One region of the Burkholderia pulmonis genome, then DNA from elsewhere that is predicted to be linked to it. Evidence: riboswitches for the same ligand, from Rfam matches in the RefSeq annotation. Region 1 holds a riboswitch; each other region holds the start of a gene.
What was found. A riboswitch is a leader RNA that binds a small molecule or an ion and turns the genes downstream of it on or off. The one in region 1 is predicted to bind cobalamin.

Region 1 (4,428 bases):
GCTTCCACCGGCCACCCGCGCGTCCACGATCAGGCCAGCGTCCGGAACAGCCAGTAGAGCCCTGCCGCCAGCGCGATCGATGCCGGCAGCGTCAGCACCCACGCGAGGACGAGGCTGCGTACCGTGCTCCATTGCAAGCCCGACCCGTTCGCCGCCATCGTGCCCGCGACACCCGACGACAGCACGTGAGTCGTCGACACCGGCAGCCCGTACATGTCCGCAGCACCGATCGTCAGCATCGCGACGAGTTCGGCCGATGCGCCCTGTCCGTACGTCAGATGCTGCTTGCCGATTTTTTCGCCGACGGTCACGACGATTCGCTTCCAGCCGACCATCGTGCCGAGGCCCAGCGCAATCGCGACGGCGACCTTCACCCACGTGGGAATGAACTTGGTCGCATGGTCGAGCTGCTTGCGATAGTTGTCGATCGCGAGCTTGTCGTCGGCGGCGAATGCGGGTTGCCCCGACTTCTCGATCAGGCGAATTGCTTCGGACACCAGATACATCGTGTTGCGCACGTTGTCGACGTCGCGCTGCGGCACGGCCGCCATCGAGCCCGACGCGCCGACCGCGTTCGCGAGCGAAGTGGACAGTTGCGCCACGGCCGGCAGCACGGCGGGCGTCAGTTCACGACGCTGCACGTAGTGTTCGACATCGGCGCGCGGGTTTGCCGACGGTGCGACGCCGTTCGTGTACTTCCCGAACGTCGCGGCTGCCTGGTTTGCGACCGCCACGAAAGTTTGCGATTCGGCCGGCGTGACGGCCTTGTTCAGCGCGTACGCAGCCGGCACCGTGCCGATCAGGATCAGCATGATGAGGCCCATCCCTTTTTGCCCGTCGTTCGAACCGTGCGCGAACGACACGCCCGTGCAGGTCAGGATCAGCAGGCAGCGAATCCAGAACGGCGGCGGCTGATCCTTCGGCGGCTCCTTGTACAGCTCCGGAATCCGCACGACGGCCTTCAGCACGAGCAGCAGCAGCGACGCGCACAGGAAGCCGACGATCGGCGAGAACAGCAGCGATTTGCCGACGCCGAGCGCCTGGCCCCAGTCGACGCCGCTCGTGCCGGATGCCCCGTGCATCAGCTGGTTCATCAGCCCCACGCCGATGATCGACCCGATCAGCGTATGCGAGCTCGACGACGGCAACCCGAAATACCAGGTCGCGAGGTTCCACACGATCGCGGCGATCAGCAGCGCGAAGACCATCGCGAAGCCCGAGCCGCTGCCGACCTGCAGGATCAGCTCGACCGGCAGCAATTGCAGGATGCCGAATGCGACGGCGCCGCTCGAGACCATCACGCCGAGGAAGTTCCACATGCCCGACCAGATCACCGCGACGTTCGGCGTCAGCGAGTGCGTATAGATCACGGTGGCGACCGCATTCGCTGTGTCGTGGAAGCCGTTGACGAATTCGAAGCCGAGCGCGATCAGCAACGCCGCGCCGAGCAGCAGGTACGGAAACAGCGCCCCTTCGCGGACCGGCGACAGATCGTCGATCAGGTGGGTGGCGATATAGACGGCGCCGAGCGCGAGCACCAGCAGGAAGACGGCATAGCCGAGCTGCTTGGTGCGTTCGATGGAGCCTGGATTGTTCGGGGTGGACGAAGCAGGTTGATTCATGACGGCATCTCGTGAGGGAACCGCGTCCGATCCTAGCTGCGGCCAGCAGTCAGTTTGATGACAGTCGGGACGACGAACGGTGTGTCTTACAGCAATGTAAGGTGACCGGCGGCATGTGAAGCGCCGGTGCGTATCGCCCGTTCACATCGTGAGCGCAACGGCGGCTCAAGCTTCGGTGTCGCGCCGGTCGTCGTCCGGCATGATCAACGTCCAGCCATCCGGCGAGGCGGCGAACGTCGTGCACGACAGCGGTGCGACGTCGACACGCATTGCAGCGCCGGGATCCATCCGCTGCACGTGCGCGATGACCGCACGGACGATCGGCGCATGCGTGATCGCAACGACGTCGCGACCGCGCGGCAGCGCACCCAACCATGCGTCGACGCGGTGCGCGGCGGCCTCGAACGATTCGCCGCGATGCGGTGACGCGGTCGGATCGCCGATCCACGCAGCCAGTTCGTCGGGCAGATCGCGTGCGAGATCGTGCAGCCGCTTGCCGCGCCAGGTTCCGTAATCGATGTCGCGCAGCGCGTCGTCGATGCCGGCGTGCAGTCCGAGCGCATCGGCGGTCTGCTGCGCACAGCGTGCAGGACTGCACAGCACGAGCGAACCGGGCGCGCCTGCCCATCGGGCGCGCAGCGCGGCGGCTTCGGCGAGCCCGTGCGTGTCGAGCGGATCGTCGTCGGGAAACGTGCCGCTGCGCATCGCGCGGGTCGATGCGTGCGCGATCAGGCGCAGCGTGGCGTGCAGGGTCATGTCGGTTGTCGGGTGATCCGGAGCGGGACGCGATCGTTCATGTGTGGTCACTTCAATACGCGAACGTTCGCGCGTACAATTCGCCCGATACGAAACGCGGAAGCCGGTGCAATTCCGGCGCGGTCGCGCCACTGTAACCGGGGAATCGATGATCCCGGAAGCCAGACCTGCCTTCGTACCCATCCAACATTTGTCGGGGCGCGATTCCCCTGAGGTGCATCCATGAGCGAAGCAGTGCTGAAGCCGGCTGTCGTACCGGCGCCCATTCCCGTCCGTGAACTGTTGCCGTGGGCCATCTTCGTCGGCCTGATCCTGCTGCTCGCGATTTATTTCGTGGGCGCGGAAGAGGGCGCGACGTCGCTCGTGCCGGGCATGTACGTACACGAGTTCGTTCACGACGGCCGCCATCTGCTCGGCTTTCCCTGCCACTGACGCGGAGATCAAGATGGTCGGAAAGCTGCTCATGCGCGGGATGCTCGCAGGCATCGCCGCAGGTCTCCTCACGTTCGGTTTCGCGAAAATCGTCGGCGAACCGCAAGTCGATCAGGCAATCTCCTTCGAAGAAAAGCTCGATGCCGCCAAAGGCGACGCACCGGAGCCCGAACTGGTCAGCCGCCACACGCAGGCCGGCCTCGGGCTGCTGACGGGTGTCGTCACCTACGGCGCGGCATTCGGCGGGCTGTTCTCGCTGGTCTTCGCGTTTGCGTACGGGCGAGGCAGTCGCCTCCCGGCACGTCCGCTCGCGGCCTGGCTCGCGCTGGCGGCGTTCATCGCGCTGGTGATCGTGCCGAACATCAAGTACCCGGCCAATCCGCCGTCGGTGGGCGACCCGGACACGATCGGCTATCGCACGGGCCTGTTCTTCCTGATGATCGCGATCTCGATCGCGACGATGGTGTTCTCGGTCAACGTGCGCCGCCACCTGCTGGCGAAGCTCGGCCAATGGAATGCGTCGATCGTCGCGGGGCTCGTGTTCGTCGTGATCATCGCGGCCGTGCAGCTCGGGCTGCCGTCGATCAACGAAGTGCCGGCCGCGTTCCCGGCCGTCGTGCTGTGGAAGTTCCGCGCCGCCGCGATCGGCATGCAGGTGATCATGTGGACGACGATCGGCCTGCTGTTCGGCGCATGGGTCGAGCGCGGCGAACGCATCGGCATGCGCGCCGCCTGACGCGCATCGCCACGGGGCGCGCCCGGCGCAGCATGCGCGGCGCGCTCCACATCGCTTCGCGCGCCAGCGCGACGACCGCGGCCAGATAGTCGATCGATGCATCCGCGTCGCGGATGCCGAGGGAGATCTGCTTCGCGATCTCTTTCCTTCCCCGCTTGACCGGCACGACCCGCATCCGTTTCTCCAGCTTCAGCCGCTGCTGCCCGCCCTGCATGAACCGCAGGCCACCGCCTTCCCCGGTCCCGGATCGGCGTGCCGAACGGCTGCTCGATTTTCCGGACGTATGGCCGAGTGCCGATTGCGTGAGGTGCAGCGCATTGGCGGCCGCGATCGGCGCACCCTTGCGCTCGACCTCACGAATGACGACGAGACGGAGTCGTTCCAGCATGGATCCCGCTCGCACAATAGATGCATGAACAACTCTCATGCATGGATGAAATAATGCCATTTCATTTCATGGTTTGAACTCCCTATCATGGTTGCCGGATCTCCAATTTCTCTCGGGACGGCAGCCACATGGTGACGACACACAACCTCGGTTTTCCGCGCATCGGCGCAAAGCGCGAACTCAAGTTCGGTCTCGAGCGCTACTGGAAGGGCGAATCGTCGCGCGACGAACTGAAGGCGCTCGGCGCCGAGCTGCGCCAGCGCCACTGGAACGACCAGCGTGATCTCGATCTCGCGCCGATCGGCGACTTCGCGTTCTACGACCAGGTGCTCGACATGAGCTTCACGCTCGGCAACCTGCCGAAGCGCGTGCAGGACTTCCACGGCGATGCGCTCGACAACTATTTCCGCGTCGCGCGCGGCCGTTCGGCGCAGTCGGCGGAAGCGCACGCCGCATGCTGCGGCGGTGTCGCGGCCGGTGAAATGACGAAGTGG
Region 2 (4,428 bases), on a different replicon from region 1:
GTCCAGCGCGGCCGCCAGTCGTCGACGCTCGCGCGGTCGCGCGCCGGGTGATACAGCGCGGCGGCCGGCAGCGGGCGCGGCAACTCGGGTTCGTCGCCGAACCCGAGCGTATTCCATGCGATGCTGCGCAGCAGCGCGTCGGCGTTGTGCACGCCGCCTTCGCGCAGGTAGCGCCACCACAGCCGGCACAGGTCCGGCGTGACCGTGCTCTTCGCGACGAGGTTCGGGTCTTCCTGCAGGTCGCCCGAGAACATCGCGAGCTGCTGCCCGCGTTTCGACGCGAGCGACACGGCCTGCTCGATCCCGTACGGCCAGTAGGCTTCGCCGCCGAGGTGATCGATCACGACCGTCTTCGCGTGGCGCAGCACGTCGTCGACGTAGAAATCGACCGACGCCGGCTGGCGCAGGAACGTGACGTTCGCGAGCCGCACGCTCGGGAATCCGGCCGGCAGATGCGGCACGACGCTCGCGAGCAGCGACAGCGTCGTGTCGGCCGAACTCAGGATCACGATGTCGGCCGGCTGCTGGTCGATCCGGACGACGCCCTGCGTATCGTCGACGAAGCCGCCCGGCGTGGTGCGCAGCAGATGCATCGCGCGTTACGCCTGTTGCGGCTCGGCCGCGCACGCGGCGTCGAACGCGCGTTGCAGCGCGGCCGCGTCGAGATCCTCGCCGATCAGCACGAAGCGGCTCGCACGCGTTTCGCCGTCCTGCCAGCGCCGGTCGAAATAGCTGTCGAAGCGGCGGCCGACACCCTGGATCACGAGCCGCATCGGCGCGCCGGGCAGCGCGGCGAAGCCTTTCGCGCGATAGATCGTGTGCGTCTCGACGACGCGCTGCAGCGCGGCGATCGTCGCTTCGCGCGTGCTGGCATCGCCCGACACGACCACCGAGTCGAAATCGTCGTGATGGTGGTCGTGATCGCCGTCATCGGCCGAGCCGTGATGGTCGTGACGCAGGTGGATCGTGTCTTCCGATGCCGATTCGAGGCCGAGCAGCATCGCGAGGTCGAGCTCGCCGCGCGTCGCGCGCACGATCTTCACCTGCGGCGGGATCTCGTCGCGGATCGCGGTTTCGATCTGCGCAAACTCCGCGTCGCCGACGAGATCGGCCTTGTTCACGATCACCAGATCGGCGGACGACAACTGATCGGCGAACAGCTCGTGCAGCGGCGATTCGTGGTCGAGGTTCGGATCGGCGCGGCGCTGCGCGTCGACGGCCTGCGGGTTTTCCGCGAACTGGCCGCTCGCGGCGGCCGGCCCGTCGACGACGGTCACGACCGCGTCGACCGTGAAGCTGTTGCGGATCGTCGGCCAGTTGAACGCCTGCACGAGCGGCTTCGGCAGCGCGAGGCCCGACGTCTCGATCAGCACGTGGTCGATGTCCGCGCGGCGCTCGACGAGCGCTTCCATCACCGGATAGAACTCCTCCTGCACGGTGCAGCACAGGCAGCCGTTCGCGAGTTCGTACAACTGGCCCGATGCTTCGCCCTGCGCGCCGTCGGCGTCCTCGCAGCCGATGCCGCAGCCCTTGAGGATTTCGCCATCGATGCCGAGTTCGCCGAATTCGTTGACGATCACCGCGATGCGGCGGCCTTCGGCGTGCTGCAGGATGTGGCGCATCAGCGTCGTCTTGCCGCTGCCGAGAAAGCCCGTGACGATCGTGACGGGAAGCTTGCGTAGGGTCATGGTAGGTCCGGTGTCGAAGAGGGAATCAGGACGGGATCGTCGCGTCGGTGGCGGCGTGGCAATGCATCGGGTGACGCGCAGGAAGATCGCCACGCAATCCGGACGGACAGCCGCACGACGGGCGGAACAACGGATCGGACATGGTGCTTCCTTGCGAACGGTCGACATCATGAATGCCAACACGGCTGCCGCCGGCCCTGCCCGCACCGCCTGCCGTTCGCCGGGCCGGCCCGGCGCATGCGCGCGGGGGCAGATCGGCGGAGGAAGCGTCGAACACCGGGCGTCGGGCCTGCTGCGGCCGTGGACGATGCGCCGCCTCCCCGCGGCGCTGAACCCCAACGTTTAGGCCGGTATCCGGGCTGACGAACACGCCGCTTCGCCTTCCCGGATGCGCGCGGCATCCAGTGGCGGTCGTCCGCATGCGTGCGGCATGCGGCGAAGCGGCGCTGCATCGCACTGTGCGCGATGCGTTCGCTTACCGTTGCGGGGGCAGCACAGGTTGGCTCGACTGCGGCGCAGGCAGGCTCCCTGTTTCCCGTTTAACTGCGCGCGCCGGAGCGGCGCGCGCGAGCACCAAAACGCGTGCGAGTGTAGGCGGCGGTGCGGGGAGCGTCAAGGCGGAACGGGCCGTCGGGCCGCATTCTGCACCGCTGCCGGGCCACGCCGGAGGCCGTGCGCGGCGGTTCGCACGGGCAAACCGCTGTGCTATCGTATGTGCCGCGTTCGGTGCTCGCATGCGCATTCCGTGCATGCAGTTAAACGGGAAACAGGAGGCGGACGACCGCCCGGCCTGTGCTGTCCCCGCAACGGTACGCCGCCCGCGCAACGCGCTTCCCCGCGCCTGCGCCCAGGTCGCCCGCGATGCCACTGCCCGTCAGCCGGGCGGGAAGGCTGCGGCCTGGCAAGCGGCCAGCCCGGATACCGGCCGACGCAAGGGGCGAGCCCGACGCTCGCCGAACGCCCGATCCGCGGGGGACGGATGGGGTGCGCATTCCGCCCGCGTTCGCGCGGGCTTCGCCCGATCCGTCATGTACTGCCTGCCCGCCGGCCGCCGCTGTGCCGCCCGCCTTCCCCTTTCCACTGTTTCGACGCGGTGCGAACCGTGCCGCGCGCAATGAGCCGCGCGTGGCTCATCGGCGCCGGCCCCGGCGACGCCGACCTGCTGACGCTCAGGGCCGTGCGTGCGATCGGCGCGGCGGACGTGCTGCTCGTCGACGATCTCGTGAACCCCGACGTGCTGCACCATGCGCGCGCCGACGCGCAGATCGAGCACGTCGGCAAGCGCGGCGGCCACGCGTCGACGCCGCAGGAGGCGATCGTCGCCGCGATGTTCGCGCACTTGCGTGCGGGCCGCAGCGTCGCACGGCTCAAGGGCGGCGATCCGTTCGTGTTCGGCCGCGGCGGCGAGGAACTGGCCGCACTCGGCGCAGCAGGTTTTCCGGTCGAGATCGTAAACGGCATCACCGCGGGCATCGCCGCGCCGGCCGCGCTCGGCATCCCGGTCACGCAGCGCGGCGACGCGCAGGGCGTGATCTTCGTCACGGGCCACGGCGCCGGTGTCGACGAGCCCGACTGGCGCGCACTCGCGGCGACGCGCATGACGATCGTGATCTACATGGGCATCCGCCGGCTCGATACGATCGTCGCCGCACTGCGTGATGGCGGCCTGCCGGGCGATACGCCGTGCGCGGCGATCGAGAATGCGACGCGTCCCGAACAGCGGCACGTGCTTGCGACGCTCGATACCGTCGTCGAACGCGTCGGTGCGACCGGCATCGGTTCGCCGGCGATCGTCGTGATCGGCCGCGTCGCGGCGCTCGCCGACGATCCGGCCGTGCGTGCCGCGCTCGGCGGCCGCGCATGATGCGCGTCGCGCTCGGTGTCGGCTTCCGCGCAGGCGTCACGGCTGCGCAACTCGATGCCGCGATCCGCGCGGCGCTGCAGTGCTACCCGGCTGCCGAACCGGCGCTCGTCGCCACGCTCGCCGACAAGGCATCCGCCCGGGCACTGCGCACGCTGTGCGCGCGACGCGGCTGGCCGCTCGTTGCGTTCGACGCGGCACAGCTCGCGAGCCGCCCGGATCTGGCCGCGAGCGGCCCGTCGGACGCGGCGCTTTCCCGCTTCGGCGTCGCGGGCGTGGCCGAGCCCTGTGCGCAGCTCGCTGCGCCGCACGGCCGGCTGCTGGGCCCCAAATCCATCCGGGACGGCGTGACGGTCGCGCTCGCCGGCCCGCTCTGAACCCTTTGTTTCGCTTTCGACAGGACGATTTCCGATGAAGACCGATGCCGAATCCCATCAACGGATGACCGAACGCCGCCGCGCCGGCCACGAGAAGAAGCAGGCCGCCGCCACCCAGGAAAAGGGCCTGCTGATCGTCAATACCGGCAACGGCAAGGGCAAGAGCACGGCTGCGTTCGGCATGGCCGTGCGCGTGCTCGGCCACGGCATGCGGCTCGGCGTCGTGCAGTTCATCAAGGGCGCGTTGCACACGTCCGAGCGCGACTTCCTCGGCGCGGTTGCGGAATGCGATTTCGTGACGATGGGCGACGGCTATACGTGGAATACGCAGAACCGCGACGCCGACATCGCGACCGCGCGCAAGGGCTGGGACGAGGCGCGCCGGATGATCGAAAGCGGCGATTACCGGATGGTGATCCTCGACGAGCTGAATACCGTGCTGAAGTACGAATACCTGCCGCTCGACGAAGTGCTCGCGACGCTCACCGCGCGGCCGGATTCG
Region 3 (4,428 bases), 1.1 Mb from region 1:
CGAGCGTCACGCGTTTCGCGCCCGGCAGCGCCTGCGCCGCCTCGCGCAATGCGTGCTCGACCGCCTCTGCGTCGCGATCCGCCGACGCGAATACCTGGGCCGTGTCATGCCGCATGGTCGACCTCCGTCAGTGCGGGCAGCGGCGCATCGGCGTCCGCCATCACATGGCGGCGGCGCGCGTCGCAGAGCCCGTCGACCGCCATCCAGAACGCAACCACGTCGCCGTCGGTCAACGCGCGCATCCGGTAATAGGCATGCGCATCGTCGACCTGCCACGTCAGCCACAGCGTGCTGGGCTGCCCCGGCACCGCGACGGGCGGCGACACCCGGCGGCCGGCCGCCGTCAATCCGCGCGCCGCATGGCCCGGCAGGTAGCGGTCGCGCAGCAGCGCGAGCACGTCGGGAATGCGCTCGGGCGCGAGCGTGATTTCGTCTACGATCTGGATCATTCGCGTGTCGTCCGTGGTCGTTCGGGTCGGGATGGGTGGCCGGCCTACGCCGTTCCGGCGAGGCCGAAGGCGGCCGGCGTGGATAGCATTCTTGCGTGGACGCGGCTCACGAACCCCTACCGGCCCGCTCACCGGCCCCTGTCGCAGCGATCAGATCGGGAGACTCATGAAACAGCGTGTATTGCCGGCGAGCGGACGCGTGCTGCCGGGTCTCGGCGCACGCCTGCTGAGCGAACTCACGCGCAGCGGCGCGCCGCCGGCCGAGCGCGCGGCACAACCACCGCAAGCGGAGACGGCGCCGGGCGGCTTCGTCGCGCTGTACCGCGACGCGATCGAGCGGCTCGAGGCGCAGGTCGCGCGCGGCAACGGCCATCCGCCGATGCGCAAGCAGGAAGTCGACCTGATGTGCCGCTGCCTGCTGAGCTGCGCGACGCTCGCCGACGCGATCCGCTGCGCGCGCGACTTCTGCGAGATGCTGACGCCGCGCGCCGGCGGGCTGTCGCTCGCGGTGCGCGAAGGACGCGCGACGTTCCGGATGGATTCGCTGCGCCGCACGCGCAGCCCGGCTGCGTGCCTCGTCGACCTGACCGGGCTGTTCTGCTATCTGCAGCTGTTCGGCTGGCTGATCGGGCAGCCGCTGCGGCCGACCGACGTGTGGCTCGGCCATCCACGCCGTGACGACGCGATGCCGCTGCTCGGGTTGTTCAACGCACCGGTCGACGTCGGCCGCTCGACCTACGGCTTCGCGTTCGATGCGGCGCTGCTCGATTGCCGCGTGATCCGCCAGCCGGGCGAACTCGACGCATTCCTCGTCGATTTCCCGTTTCGTCTGATCGATGCGGCGCCGGCCGTCGTGTCCTGGGCGCAGCAGGTGCGCGGCTTTCTCGATGCGGCGCTTGCGCGCGAACAGGCGCTGCCGGCACTCGCGGAGCTGGCCGCGTGGCTCGGCGTCAGCGAGGCGACGCTGCGGCGGCGGCTGGCGGCGGAAGGCAGCGGCTATCACGTGCTGCGCGAGCAGTGCCTGGCCGACTCGGCGCGACACTGCCTGCACGAGACGGACTGGCCGATTACACGCGTGGCCGCGTATCTCGGCTTCGGCGGCGAAGAGGCATTCCGGCGCGCGTTCGTGCGCTGGACGGGCATCGCGCCGAGCCGGTTCCGGCGCACTGGCGCGACATCCGGCCAGCCGGTTTCGTCAGACGTGAAATGCGGCCCGGGCGCATAAAAGACAGAATTTCGAAAGCGATTGCCCGCCAATGACGTTTTTTCGCATCCTCGCGCAACCGGGCGATTGACGCGCCCGAGCGCACGCCATTACCCTTGCGCGCTGATGGTTCCCGGAGACGGGATCAAAAGGGAACGCAGGAGAGGCAACGCCTCGAATCTGCGGCTGCCCCCGCAACTGTGAGCGGCGAATCCGTGCCACTGCATGCCACTGGGAAACCGGGAAGGCCCGCACGGATGGCGACCCGCGAGCCAGGAGACCTGCCATCGACCCGAGGTCCAAGCAGCCGCACCGGGCGGGGTGTCCCGATGCGCCCGGCACCGCCGTTGGCGGTCGCCCGTTGCATGGACGGCCCGACCTCAGGATCCGCCCGATGTTCATCGTTACCGAATCCGCTTCCGCACCGGAAGAGTTGCGCCGGCACGCCGCCGGCATGCACGGCCCGCCCGCGCGCCCATGCCACGCCGAACCGATCGCGTCTGCCGGCATGCGCCGCAGCGACGCCCGCGGCGACTGCCCGCCGGGCCCGGCCGCACGATAGACCACCGATGACGATACCGGCACTGCCTGCTCACGATTGCCGCACGCGCAGACCGATAACAACGACAGCCTCATGAAGATTCGACACCTCCTTGCCACGTCCGCCGCGACCGCACTTTTCGCGCCCCTCGCCCACGCCGCCGGCGACGCCGCGCCTGCACCGCCGTCGCAGGCAACCGACGGCGCCGACCTGCCGACGATCACCGTGACCGACACGCGTCGGCTGCCCGAATCGTTCGACGGTCGCTATGCGACGACCCAGGTCCTCACCCGAACCGACCTCGACCGGCTGTCGCCGAGCGACCCGAGCATCACGCAGGCGCTCGCGACGCTGCCCGGCGTGACCATCTCGCAGAACGGCGGCCCCGGCACGTCCGCGTCGGTCAGCATTCGCGGCTCGTCGGCCAGCCAGGTCGCCGTGTTCATCGACGGCATCCGGATCGGCTCGTCGACCACCGGCATCGCGCCGTGGGCCGACCTGCCGACCGAGGCGTTCGAACGCGTCGAAGTGATCTCCGGGCCAGCCGCCGCATCGTTCGGCGCGAATGCGATGGGCGGCGTCGTGCAGCTCTTCACGCGCCGCGCCTCCAGCCAGCCGAACCAGACCACCGTGTCGTTCGGCGGCGGCTCGAACAAGACGTTCGACACGCAACTGCGCACGTCGGGCACCGTGCCGTCGACCGGCCCGCTAGCGGCGCTCGGCGGCCTCACCTACTCGCTCGGCCTGCACTCGTACAACACGGCCGGCATCGATGCGACGCGACCGTACGCGTACGGCCATGAAGACGGCCGCAATCCGTATCACGCGCAGGATCTCGATGCGCGCCTCGGCTACGCACGCGACAACTGGTCGGTCTCGACGTTCGCGCTGTATCACCGCTCCGACCTGTCCTACGACAACCTCGGCGGCGCGGATCGTCAACTCGATCACCAGTTGACGACCGGCATCGCGTTCCATCTCGACATCACGCCGGATACGCAGTTCGACCAGTCGTTCGGTTATGCGAACGATCGGGCGTTCCTGTATGCGAGCAATCCGACCATCCCGACCGACCAGATCAACTCGCAGCGCATCACGACGTCGACGTCGCTGACGCACCAGGAACACGGGTTCCACCTGTTCGGCCTGCCGCTGTCCGGCGAAACGAAGCTCGCGTACGACTTCACGCGCGAACAGGCCTTCCTGCCGGTCGACATTCCGAGCGGCGTGCCGACGCGCAACGATTCCGCGTTCTCGCTGCATCAGTCGGCCACGCTCGGCAGCGTGACGATGTTCCTCGCGGGCCGTCACGAAATCATCGCCGGACAGTCGGTGAATACCGGCAACGCGGCGCTGTCGTGGGCGATCACGCCGGTCTACACGGCGCGCGTGTCGTACGGCAATGCGTTCCGGTTGCCGACCTTCAACGACCTGTACTACCCCGGCTACGGCAACCCGAACCTCAGCCCGGAACGCAGCAACACGGTCGAGGCCGCGCTCGATGCGAACACGTCGTACGGCACGTTCACGGCCGCGATCTACGACACGCGCGTCTCCAACCTGATCGCGTACAACCCGGCAACGTTCTCGCCGATGAACATCGGCCGTGCGCATATTCGCGGCGTCGACCTGTCGTACAAGGGGACGATCGGCCAGTACACGCCGGTCAGCGTCGCGATCGGCCTCCTCGATCCGCAGGACGAGACCAACGACAGCTGGCTCAACCGCCGGCCGCGCCAGACGGTCAGCCTGAACGTCGACCACACGTGGGACGAGCTGCACCTGCACGCGCTGAGCACGGGCGCGTCGCTGAACTACGGCGGCACGACGTTCGACGATCCGGCCAACACGACGTACCTGCCGTCGTACCTGACCGTGAACCTGCGCGCGTCATACCGGATCAATTCGCACCTGACGGTATCGGCCACGCTGTCGAACCTGTTCGATCGCCAGTACATGACCGCGTACGGCTACAACACGCTCGGTCGCACCGCGTTCGGCAAGGTCAGCTACACGTTCTGACGATCCGGAACACCGGCGCCTGCGTCGCGGGCGCCGACACCGGCCGACCTGGCCGGCACGTGCGGGAAATTGACATCGCGGCAAAAACTAATAGAATTAGTTTTTTGACTAACCCGCATAGCATCCGTCATGGCACGTGCCGGCATTACCGTGGACAGGCTTGTCGAAGCCGGCGCGCAGCTCGCCGATGAAACCGGCTTCGAGCAGCTCAC

Region 2: it holds a riboswitch for cobalamin, as region 1 does, so the genes downstream of both, cobA (uroporphyrinogen-III C-methyltransferase) here and AC5LXK_RS18560 (CbtB domain-containing protein) in region 1, are expected to answer to the same signal.
Region 3: it holds a riboswitch for cobalamin, as region 1 does, so the genes downstream of both, AC5LXK_RS23485 (TonB-dependent receptor domain-containing protein) here and AC5LXK_RS18560 (CbtB domain-containing protein) in region 1, are expected to answer to the same signal.

The regions. Positions count from the first base shown of each region.
Region 1 covers NZ_OZ480187.1:379,612-384,039, forward strand. The annotation lists gene AC5LXK_RS18550 (inorganic phosphate transporter) at 30-1,622, opposite strand; gene AC5LXK_RS18555 (histidine phosphatase family protein) at 1,788-2,378, opposite strand; cobalamin riboswitch at 2,429-2,567, shown strand; gene AC5LXK_RS18560 (CbtB domain-containing protein) at 2,601-2,810, shown strand; gene AC5LXK_RS18565 (CbtA family protein) at 2,824-3,546, shown strand; gene AC5LXK_RS18570 (hypothetical protein) at 3,470-3,934, opposite strand; gene metE (5-methyltetrahydropteroyltriglutamate--homocysteine S-methyltransferase) at 4,063-4,428, shown strand, end outside.
Region 2 covers NZ_OZ480186.1:1,861,979-1,866,406, reverse strand. The annotation lists gene cobN (cobaltochelatase subunit CobN) at 1-593, opposite strand, end outside; gene cobW (cobalamin biosynthesis protein CobW) at 600-1,688, opposite strand; cobalamin riboswitch at 2,017-2,281, opposite strand; cobalamin riboswitch at 2,395-2,632, shown strand; gene cobA (uroporphyrinogen-III C-methyltransferase) at 2,803-3,552, shown strand; gene AC5LXK_RS08630 (cobalamin biosynthesis protein) at 3,549-3,926, shown strand; gene cobO (cob(I)yrinic acid a,c-diamide adenosyltransferase) at 3,961-4,428, shown strand, end outside.
Region 3 covers NZ_OZ480187.1:1,498,831-1,503,258, reverse strand. The annotation lists gene AC5LXK_RS23500 (Dabb family protein) at 1-115, opposite strand, end outside; gene AC5LXK_RS23495 (hypothetical protein) at 105-449, opposite strand; gene AC5LXK_RS23490 (AraC family transcriptional regulator) at 616-1,674, shown strand; cobalamin riboswitch at 1,764-1,956, shown strand; gene AC5LXK_RS23485 (TonB-dependent receptor domain-containing protein) at 2,288-4,216, shown strand; gene AC5LXK_RS23480 (TetR/AcrR family transcriptional regulator) at 4,346-4,428, shown strand, end outside.